3 regions of the Kitasatospora fiedleri genome follow, and region 2 is predicted to be linked to each of the others. Evidence: riboswitches for the same ligand, from Rfam matches in the RefSeq annotation. Region 2 holds a riboswitch; each other region holds the start of a gene.
What was found. A riboswitch is a leader RNA that binds a small molecule or an ion and turns the genes downstream of it on or off. The one in region 2 is predicted to bind cobalamin.
Positions count from the first base shown of each region.

Region 1: another riboswitch for cobalamin. It lies ahead of QMQ26_RS02245 (prenyltransferase/squalene oxidase repeat-containing protein); the one in region 2 lies ahead of QMQ26_RS06455 (HoxN/HupN/NixA family nickel/cobalt transporter).
Region 3: another riboswitch for cobalamin. It lies ahead of metE (5-methyltetrahydropteroyltriglutamate--homocysteine S-methyltransferase); the one in region 2 lies ahead of QMQ26_RS06455 (HoxN/HupN/NixA family nickel/cobalt transporter).

Region 1 covers NZ_OX419519.1:409,578-412,820, forward strand. The annotation lists gene QMQ26_RS02240 (hypothetical protein) at 1-87, opposite strand, end outside; gene QMQ26_RS02245 (prenyltransferase/squalene oxidase repeat-containing protein) at 128-1,195, opposite strand; cobalamin riboswitch at 1,293-1,412, opposite strand; partial or broken gene QMQ26_RS02250 (MmgE/PrpD family protein) at 1,633-3,140, shown strand; gene prpB (methylisocitrate lyase) at 3,140-3,243, shown strand, end outside.
Region 2 covers NZ_OX419519.1:1,322,266-1,325,508, forward strand. The annotation lists gene QMQ26_RS06450 (DMT family transporter) at 1-140, shown strand, start outside; partial or broken gene QMQ26_RS06455 (HoxN/HupN/NixA family nickel/cobalt transporter) at 165-1,268, opposite strand; cobalamin riboswitch at 1,300-1,507, opposite strand; gene QMQ26_RS06460 (DUF6445 family protein) at 1,591-2,283, opposite strand; gene QMQ26_RS06465 (DUF4011 domain-containing protein) at 2,602-3,243, shown strand, end outside.
Region 3 covers NZ_OX419519.1:418,938-422,180, forward strand. The annotation lists gene metE (5-methyltetrahydropteroyltriglutamate--homocysteine S-methyltransferase) at 1-2,008, opposite strand, end outside; cobalamin riboswitch at 2,158-2,395, opposite strand; gene QMQ26_RS02290 (enoyl-CoA hydratase) at 2,517-3,243, opposite strand, start outside.

The DNA of each region.
Region 1 (3,243 bases), 910 kb from region 2:
GAGCAGGCCGGCGGTCAGTGCCGCCGCTGCGGCGATCGAGCCGAGGGTGCGGCGGGCCGGACGGGTGGGCGTGAGGGTGTCGCTCATGGAGGTGCTCCTGGTTCCGAAGGTCGGCCGGTCAGGGTGTTCAGTGGGCCGCGGGGCAGGCGAGGACAGGTGCGGTGGGGCGGGCGCCGCGGGCCGAGAGGGAGACCAGCGGCGTGCCGGAGAGCCCGAGGACGGCTTGGGCGGTGGCGCGCGCGGCGTTGCCCGGGTCGAAGCCGGTGGCGTCGTAGGCGACCGCGCCCCGGACGGCCGAACCGGCGGCGCAGCCCTGCTGGAGCTTGACCAGAGCGCCCCAGCCCTTGAGCCCGGCCACGAGGCGGCCGGAGGACAGCAGGCTCTCGGTGGCGAGCCCGGTGCTGTTGGCGTTGGAGGCGGCGGCCCCGGCCGCGGCGAACCCGCCGTCGGCGTTCTGGTGCGCGCTCAGCCAGTTCAGTCCGGCGGCGGCCTTCGCGGCGCGTCCGGTGGCGGCGAGGGCCTGGACGGCGAGCGCGGTGGCGTCCGGGTCGGCGGTGCAGGCGGCCTGGCCGAAGGAGACCGGGAACCCGCCGTCCGCGCACTGGCTGCCGGCCAGGAAGTCGACGGCCGCGGCCGGGGCCCCGGCGGGGGTGCGGGTGAGGGCGATGACGGCCAGGGACTGGCCGAAGGAGTTGCTGTAGTCGCCCCACTGGGAGCGGTCGGAGAACCGGCCGCTGGGCGTCTGCAAGGAGCGCAGCCGGGCCGGGAGGTCGACACCGCCGAAGGCGGCCGGGTTCACGCCGCGGACCTCGGCTGCGAGCAGGAGCTTCGCGGTGGCGCCCGCGTACGCCTCAATGGTGCCGTCGCCCAGGTAGCCGGCGGTGTTCTCCGGCCGGGCGAGCCAGGCGGTCGCACGGGCGGCGGCCTCGTCGGAGCTGTGCGAGGCGGCGAAGGCCAGCACGGCGTCGATGGTCAGCCCCTGGTCGGGGTAGGCGGTGCCGTCGAAGACGGTCTCGAAGTGGTCGCCGTCGACGAGTTGGCGGGCCAGCCAGCCCGCAGCGGCGGCGTCCGGCCGGAGGGCGGCGGTGCCGGCGGGGACCGGGGCGGCCTGGGCGGGGACGGCCGCGGGGAGCGTGGCCGCGAGGGCGAGCGCCGGTATCGCGAGCAGGCGCAGGGGGCGGCGGAGCACGGTCATGGAGAGCCTTTCCGAACCTGCGCGCGGGGCCCGGAGGAGATGGCGCGCGGCGGCGCAGCCCTCGGAGCTCCGACCCGCAGACCACGACGGGAGGAGTGGACGTACACCTCCGCCACCGGGTGATCGGGCTCGCCGTCGACAGCCGTCGACGGCCTACCGTTGCGGGTCAGCGCCGGATTCGGACCGGACTTCCCCCGACGGCGGAGTCAGGAAACATGACGGCCCATCATGGCGAGGCGCCGAAGGCCGGGTCAAGGGCGCACGCACCCCGCCGACGGACGCCCCGGTCGGCGGTGCGCCTCCGGTTCTTCGCAGGATTCGCCGATTCGCAGGTCCGCCGGGTGCGGATTCCGCAGTGTGGCCTGCTGGACCGCCCGCGGTGCGACCGGCAGTCTCGATCATGCGAACCCCAGCAGCCGACGCCTCCGAGGAGTCCCGTGATCGAGCACCGCGTCCGTGTCCACCCCAGCGCCGACCGCCTCCCGCGCGAGGAGCAACTCGCCTGGAAGCTGGCCTCGGTGGCCACCGGAACCGAGGAGTTGGAGCCGGAGAGCGTGCGGATGGCCGTCAACCGGGTGATCGACAACGCGTCGGTGGCCGTCGCCTCGCTGCTGCGCCGCCCGGTGGCGGTGGCCCGCGCCCAGGCCCTGGCGCACCGCCCGGCCGCGCCCGGCGCCTCGGTGTTCGGCAGCGGCACCCGGGTCTCCCCGGAGTGGGCGGCCTGGGCCAACGGCACCGCCGTGCGCGAACTCGACTTCCACGACACCTACCTGGCCGCCGACTACTCGCACCCCGGCGACAACATCCCGCCGCTGCTGGCCGTCGCCCAGCACACCGGCCGGACCGGCGCGGACCTGCTGCGGGGCGTCGTCGCGGCGTACGAGGTGCACGTCGCCCTGGTCAAGGGCATCTGCCTGCACGCGCACCGGATCGACCACGTCGCGCACCTGAGCGCGGCCACCGCCTGCGGCCTCGGGGCGCTGCTGCGGCTGCCGACCGAGGTCACCTACCAGGCCGTCCAGCAGGCGGTGCACACCACCACCGCCACCCGGCAGTCCCGCAAGGGCGAGATCTCCAGCTGGAAGGCGTACGCCCCCGCGTTCGCCGGGAAGGTCGCGATCGAGGCGGTGGACCGGGCGATGCGCGGCGAGACCTCGCCGTCGCCGGTCTACGAGGGCGAGGACGGCTTCCTGGCCTGGATGCTGGACGGCCCGTCCGCCGACTACGGGGTGCTGCTGCCGGGGCCGGACGAGCCGCGCCGCGCGATCCTGGACACCTACACCAAGGAGTACTCGGCCGAGTACCAGGCCCAGGCGATCATCGACCTGGCCCGGCGGCTGCGCGAGAAGGCCGGCCCGCTGGAGCGGGTCCGCTCGGTCGTCCTGCACACCAGCCACCACACCCACCACGTGATCGGCTCCGGCGCGAACGACCCGCAGAAGTACGACCCGACGGCGAGCCGCGAGACGCTCGACCACTCGATCCCGTACATCCTGGCCGTCGCCCTGGAGGACGGCGGCTGGCACCACGAGCGCTCCTACGCCCCGAGCGGGCCGGGCGCCCGGAGACGGTCGCGCTGTGGCGCAAGATCACCACCGTCGAGGACCCGGAGTGGACCCGCCGCTACCACGACCCCGACCCGGAGCGCCGGGCCTTCGGCGGGCGCGTGGTGATCACGCTGGACGACGGCTCGGTGGTCGAGGACGAGCTGGGCGTGGCCGACGCCCACCCGGCCGGCGCCCGCCCCTTCGACCGGCCCGCCTACCAGCGCAAGTTCCGCACCCTCGCCGCCGACGTCGTCGCCCCCGCCGACCAGGACCGCTTCCTGGCCGCCGCCGACGGCCTCGCCGAACTCGGGGCCGCCGACCTCGGCGAGCTGTTCCCGGCCGTGGACACCGAAGCGGTGCGCGCCTTCGACGCGACCCTGCCGAAGGGCCTGTTCTGATGCTGCACACCCGCACCACCCCCGCCCAGCGCCGCCGGGCCTTCCGCGAACAGCTCGCCTCCGGCCGGCTGCTGCGCCTGCCCGGCGCGATCAACCCGCTCTC
Region 2 (3,243 bases):
TGGCGGCCGTGCTGGCCTCGCTCTACCCGGTGGTCACCGCGCTGATGGCGCGCGGCCTGCTGAAGGAGCGGCTGCTGCGGGTGCAGGTGGTGGGCGCGGGCCTCGCGGTGGCCGGGACGCTGATCCTGGCCGCCGGTTGACGCCCCGTCAGGACGCGTCCGCCCCCGCGCCGCCGAACGCCCGGAGCGCTTGGCGATCCGCCAGTAGCCGATCGCGGCGGCCCAGACCACCACGAACAGGCCGACGATCACGAAGCCGACGTTGTCCAGGCCGAGGCCCGCGATCCAGCCGGTGACGGGGTCGGTCAGGTCGAACTTGTCGTGCAGCACGGCGACCAGCTCGATGGTGCCGATCACGAAGGCCACCGCGATCGACAGCCCGGTGATGGTCAGGTTGTAGTACACCTTGCGGACCGGGTTCGAGAACGCCCACTGGTAGGCGATGTTCATGAACGTGCCGTCCAGGGTGTCGAACAGGCTCATCCCGGCGGCGAACAGCAGCGGCAGGCAGACCACCGCGTACCAGGGCAGGCCGGAGGCCGCGCCGGAGCCCGCCATCACCATCAGGGTGACCTCGGTGGCGGTGTCGAAGCCCAGACCGAGCACCATGCCGACCGGGAACATCTGCCCGGGGCGGCTGATCGAGCGGGTGGCCCGGTTCAGCAGCCGGGCCAGGAAGCCCCGGGCGTCCAGGTGCTTCTCCAGCTCGGCCTCGTCGTACTCCCCGGCCCGCATCGCCCGGAACACCCGCCAGATGCCCAACAGGGCGACCAGGTTGAGCGCCGCGATCAGGTAGAGGAAGGCGCCGGACGCGGTGGTGCCGACGGTGCCCAGCACCTGGTGGGTGGTCGAGTCCTCGTCCATCAGGGTGCCCGCCAGCGCCGCGCCCCCGGCCACCAGGGCGGCCATCAGCACCACCATCGAGGAGTGGCCGAGCGCGAACCAGAAGCCCACCGAGACCGGGCGGCGGCCGTCCGCCATCAGCTTGCGGGTGGTGTTGTCGATCACCGCGATGTGGTCGGCGTCGAAGGCGTGCCGCATCCCCAGGGTGTACGCGGTGACGCCCAGGCCGACGCCGAACACCTGGGTGCCGACCCGGTAGTCGTGCGGCACCACCAGGAACAGCAGCGTCCCGAAGGCCACCGCGTGCAGGGCCAGGATCACCGCCATCAGCCCGGCCGTGCGCAGGGTGTCCTCGCGCCGCCAGCGCAGGGCGGGCAGGACGGCGACCGGGCCGGTCCCGGCCAGGGTCGATTCGGGCGCGGTCATCCGCGGATCACGCTCCAGCACCTCGTGGATCACTTCGTGAGATGCCGTGGCCGGTCTCCTGGCTGACGGGGTGTTGCGCGCCGGCGCCCGGCCTTCCCGGCCGCGGGGCCAGTGGCACGGGGTGGGAGCCGACGACTCCCCGATCACAGTGGCGAGGGCCGCTCCGGACTCCCGTGCCGCGCACTCGGTGGCGGACACGGTGCACCGGCTTCCCGAGCACCACGGCCCGCCCACCGTAGGCCCGCCGCGGGTGCCGCGGCAAGGGCGCACCCGGGCCGGGGTGGCGCAGATCACGCCTGGTCAGCGGCGTGCTGAGCGCGGGTCAGGCCATCCAGAAGAAGACGCAGGTCATCCGCTTCTCCTCCAGCGCCGTCCCGTGGTACTCGGTCGCGGTGTGGATCAGGTTGGCGGTGTAGAGCAGCAGCCGGTTGTAGCGGTGCGGGACGGCCAGGTCCTCGGTGAAGGAGTCCGGCGGGACGAAGCGGGTGCCCAGCGCGTCCACCAGGTTGTTGTGCGGGGCGACCACGCTGTTGCCGCCGAGCCGGCCGCCGGGCAGGCTCTGCCGGTAGAAGCTGGTGCCGCAGCGCTTGGGGACGGCCGGGTTGAGGTACAGCACGGCGGCGTAGCGGCACAGCGAGCGGGAGTCGGTGTGCGGGCGCGGCTCGCACTCCCCGGCGCCCACCACCTGCACGCAGTTGTGGTTGAAGGTGCCGCCCTCGGCCTCGTCCAGCGCCCAGATCCGCGGCGCGCCGGTGGCCTCCCGGACCAGCTTCTCGACCTGCGCCAGCTCCGCCGGCTCCAGGCCGGGCATGGCCCGCAGGCCCGGCCAGGACTCCGGCTTGTGCGGGTAGCCCTCGTCCCAGTCGGTGCGCGCCAGGTGCCGGGCGCGCACCGCGTCCGGGTCCGGAAGGACGTCGTCCAGGACCCAGTAGTCGCGGCCGCGGGTGGGCTTGCGGTACGGCAGGACCGGGAGCGCCGGGGCGGGGCGCCGGTCCTGGAACGGGAGAGCGGGCATGGACCCGACAATAGGAGCGGCGTTCCGGGGCCTCGCCCAAGGCCCGGTCAACCTTGCGTCAAGGCTTGCCCGTGACGCGGCGTCAGGACCGCTGGCAGCGCGGGCACATCGGCACCACCCGGTGCGCCGAAATCGTGCTCCCGTCGATGGGGCGGACGCTAGACGAGCACCAGCCGCGCAAGCGTCCGGCCGCGCCGATCCCGATTGCGGCACGAACCGCTGAACACACCCTGCGCAACCGGACGAACGCACTATGCTGCCCCCACCCAATCCGCACGACATTCACACGATCTGACAGGTTTGAACGGAGTCATCTGCATGGTTCACCGCCGCTCCGGACAGCGCAGCGCCACCGACCCCCTGGAGCCGCTCCTGGAGTCCTGGCAGAAGTCCCTGATCGACCTGGGCTTTCGCAACCGGCTGGTGCACTACCGTCGCGGCGGCAGACAGGCGGGCACGGACATCGTCGCCCCGGAACTGGCGCGGGTGCTGGAAGCGCTGCCCAAGGGCTGCCTGTTCGCCCCAGTGCCGGAGACGAGCCCGGATGCCGGGACATCGGTCGAACCGTTCGGATACTCCGACCTCCCGCTCACGAAGCCGACCGGAGGCCGCCCCCTCGACACACCCGCCTCTCGCACGGGCACCGGCGGGACCCGGCTCGCCCTCCGCACGACCAAGGCGACCCAGGGCGAGCAGGACAGGCACCTCAAGCGCCTGGCCGCCGTCGCACAGGAGAAGTACAACGACTTCGGCCTGTGGGTCCTGCACCTCGGTGTCGGTTTCCTCCAGTGGCGGCCGGCCGCCGACGCCGATCCCGTGTCCTCTCCCCTCCTGCTGGTGCCGGTGCGGCTGCGCAAGTGGAGGGGCGACTCCTTCCTCCTGGAACTCAACGGGGACGAGGAGCCGAGTTTCAACCCGGCGCTAGCCGTCAAGATGGAGGAGATGGGCCTCGAATGGCCC
Region 3 (3,243 bases), 900 kb from region 2:
CGAGGTCGTCGATCGCCGTCATGACGGCACCGAACTCGGCATAGCACATGTGGGTGTGGATCTGGGTGTCGGCGCGGACCCCGGAGGTGGCGACCCGGAAGGACTCGGTGGCCCAGTCCAGGTACGCGGAGCGGTCGGCGGCACGCAGCGGGAGCGTCTCGCGCAGCGCGGGTTCGTCGACCTGGATCACGGCAGCGCCCGCCGCCTCCAGGTCCGCGACCTCGTCGCGCAGGGCGAGGGCGACCTGCCGGGCGGTGTCGGCCAGCGGCTGGTCGTCGCGGACGAACGACCAGGCCAGCATGGTGACCGGGCCGGTCAGCATGCCCTTGACCGGGCGGTCGGTGAGGCCCTGCGCGAAGCGGTACCAGTCGACCGTCATCGGGTGCGGACGGGAGATGTCGCCCGCCAGCACCGGCGGACGCACGTACCGGGTGCCGTAGGACTGCACCCAGCCGTGCCGGGTGGCCAGGTAGCCGGTGAGCTGCTCGGCGAAGTACTGCACCATGTCATTGCGCTCGGGCTCGCCGTGCACCAGCACGTCCAGACCGGCCTTCTCCTGGTACGCGATCACCTCGCGGACCTCCGTCTCCATCCGCTCGCGGTAGGCAGCGGTGTCGATCCGGCCGGCCGTCAGGTCGGCACGGGCCACCCGCAGTTCGGTGGTCTGCGGGAAGGAGCCGATGGTGGTGGTGGGCAGCAGCGGCAGGCCGAGCCGGGCGCGCTGGGCCTCGGCGCGCTGCGGGTAGGGCTGGGCCCGACGGGCGTCGGCGTCGGTGACGGCGGCGGCCCGGGCCCGGACCGCCGGGTCGCGGGTGATCGGCGAAGTGGCGCGGGAGGCGAGGTCGGCCCGGTTGGCGGCCAGGTCCGCGGCGATCGAGACCGCCCCCTCGCGCAGGCCGCGCGCGAGCAGCGCCACCTCGGCGGCCTTCTGCTTCGCGAAGGCCAGCCAGCGGCCGATCTGCGGGTCGACGTCACGCTCGGCGGACGCGTCCAGCGGGACGTGCAGCAGTGAGCAGGAGGGGGCGACGTCCACCGTGTCGGCCAGGCCGAGCAGGGTGCCCAGGGTCGCCAGGGACCTCTCCAGGTCGTTGATCCACACGTTGCGGCCGTCGACCACGCCCGCGACCAGCCGCTTGCCGGGCAGCCCGCCGACGGCCGCCAGGTCGCTCAGGTTGCCCGCCGCCGGGCCGGTGAAGTCCAGCGCGAGCCCGTCGATCGGGGCCTTGGCCAGCACCGGCAGGGCTTCGCCGAGCCGGTCGAAGTAGGAGGCGACCAGCAGCTTCGGCCGGTCGGTGAGCGCGCCCAGCTCCCGGTAGGCGCGGGCGGCCGCGTTCAGTTCGGCCGGGGTGCGGTCCTGCACCAGCGCGGGCTCGTCGAGCTGCACCCAGGCGGCGCCGGCCGCCCGCAGGTCGGCCAGCAGCTCCGCGTACACCGGCAGCAGCCGGTCCAGCAGGGTGAGCGGCTCGAAGTCGGCGGCCACGCCGGGCGCGGGCTTGGCGAGCAGCAGGTAGGTGACCGGGCCGACCAGCACCGGGCGGGCGGCGTGGCCGAGCGCGAGCGCCTCGCCGAACTCGGCGACGGCCTTGGCGGAGTTCGCGGCGAACACCGTGTCCGGGCCCAACTCCGGCACCAGATAGTGGTAGTTGGTGTCGAACCACTTGGTCATCTCCAGCGGCGCCACCTGCTGGGTGCCGCGGGCCATCGCGAAGTACCCGGCCAGCGGGTCGGCGGCCACTGCGGCCCGGTGCCGGGGCGGGATCGCGCCGACGGCGACGGTGGTGTCCAGCACGTGGTCGTACAGCGAGAAGTCGCCGGTGGGGACTTCCTGGACGCCCGCCTCGGCGAGCTGCTTCCAGTTGCTCCGGCGCAGGTCGGCGGCGGTGGCCAGCAGGGCTTCCGCGGTGACGGCGCCCTTCCAGTAGCCCTCGATCGCCTTCTTCAGTTCCCGGTTCCCGCCCTGGCGGGGGTATCCGTGAACGGTTGCCGCGGCTACGGACTTCGTGGTCAAGGGACTCTCCTTCGCGAGTCTGTCTCCTCAAGGGGCCCGGGACGGGACGAGGACGCGAAGGTATGCCGAACCGGACGGACGCCGACACGGCTCCGCCTGGTATGCACGCCGACCCGCCCACGAGGTCACCGGAAGACCGCGCGCGAACGGTCGCGCACGGACAGCGGGCAGGTCTTCGGACTCGCGGGCACACCCGGGGAGTTCGACACTCCCGGGCACCTACTGGCCGTCGCTTCCCAGGTCCGTCCGGACCCAGTGCGTATGACGGCGGTCGTTCCCACTCACCGCTGCGGGGCAGTCCCGGACTGGCCGTTGAAGGCGTCACCGGGTTCCCTCTTACGACGCCCCGCCTGGCGGACGGGGCGAACCAGCTGCACCGGCCAGAATACGGCCAACACCGAGGTGCCGTGGGAAGAATCGCCAAATCGTCCGCATCCTGAGATGAGCGGGGTCTTGTGGGCTCGCCGCAGAAGGCTCTGCGGCGAGCCCACAAGACCCCGTCGGCGGATCAGCGGTGGGTGAACGACGGTGCGCGCTTCTCGGCGAACGCCGTCATGCCCTCCTTCTGGTCCGCGGTGGCGAAGACCGCGTGGAAGAGCCTGCGTTCGAAGCGGACGCCCTCGGCGAGCATCGTCTCGAAGGCGCGGTTGACGCTCTCCTTCAGCATGACCGCCGCCGGGGCGGACATCGCGGCGATCGTCCCGGCGGTGGCCAGGGCCTCGGCCTGCAACCGGTCCGCCGGGACGATCCGGGAGACCAGGCCGGCCCGTTCGGCCTCCTCGGCGTCCATCGTCCGGCCGGTCAGACAGAGCTCCATCGCCTTGGCCTTGCCGATCGCCCGGGTCAGCCGCTGCGAACCTCCGATGCCGGGGATGACTCCGAGCTTGATCTCCGGCTGGCCGAACCTCGCGTTGTCCGCCGCCAACAGGACGTCGCACATCATCGCCAGTTCGCAGCCGCCGCCCAGCGCGTACCCGGACACCGCGGCGACCACCGGTGTGCGCAGGGCAGCGAAGCGGTCCCAGGCCGCGAACCAGTCGCCCAGGTAGGCGTCGACGAAGGCGAGTGCCTGCATCTCCTTGATGTCGGCCCCGGCGGCGAACGCCTTCTCCGAGCCGGTGACGACCAGACAGCCGATCTCCGGGTCACGGTCGAACTCCGTTGCCACGGAGACGACTTCGGTCATCAGCTGGGTGTTGAGGGCGTTCAGCGCCTTCGGCCGGTCGAGGGTGATC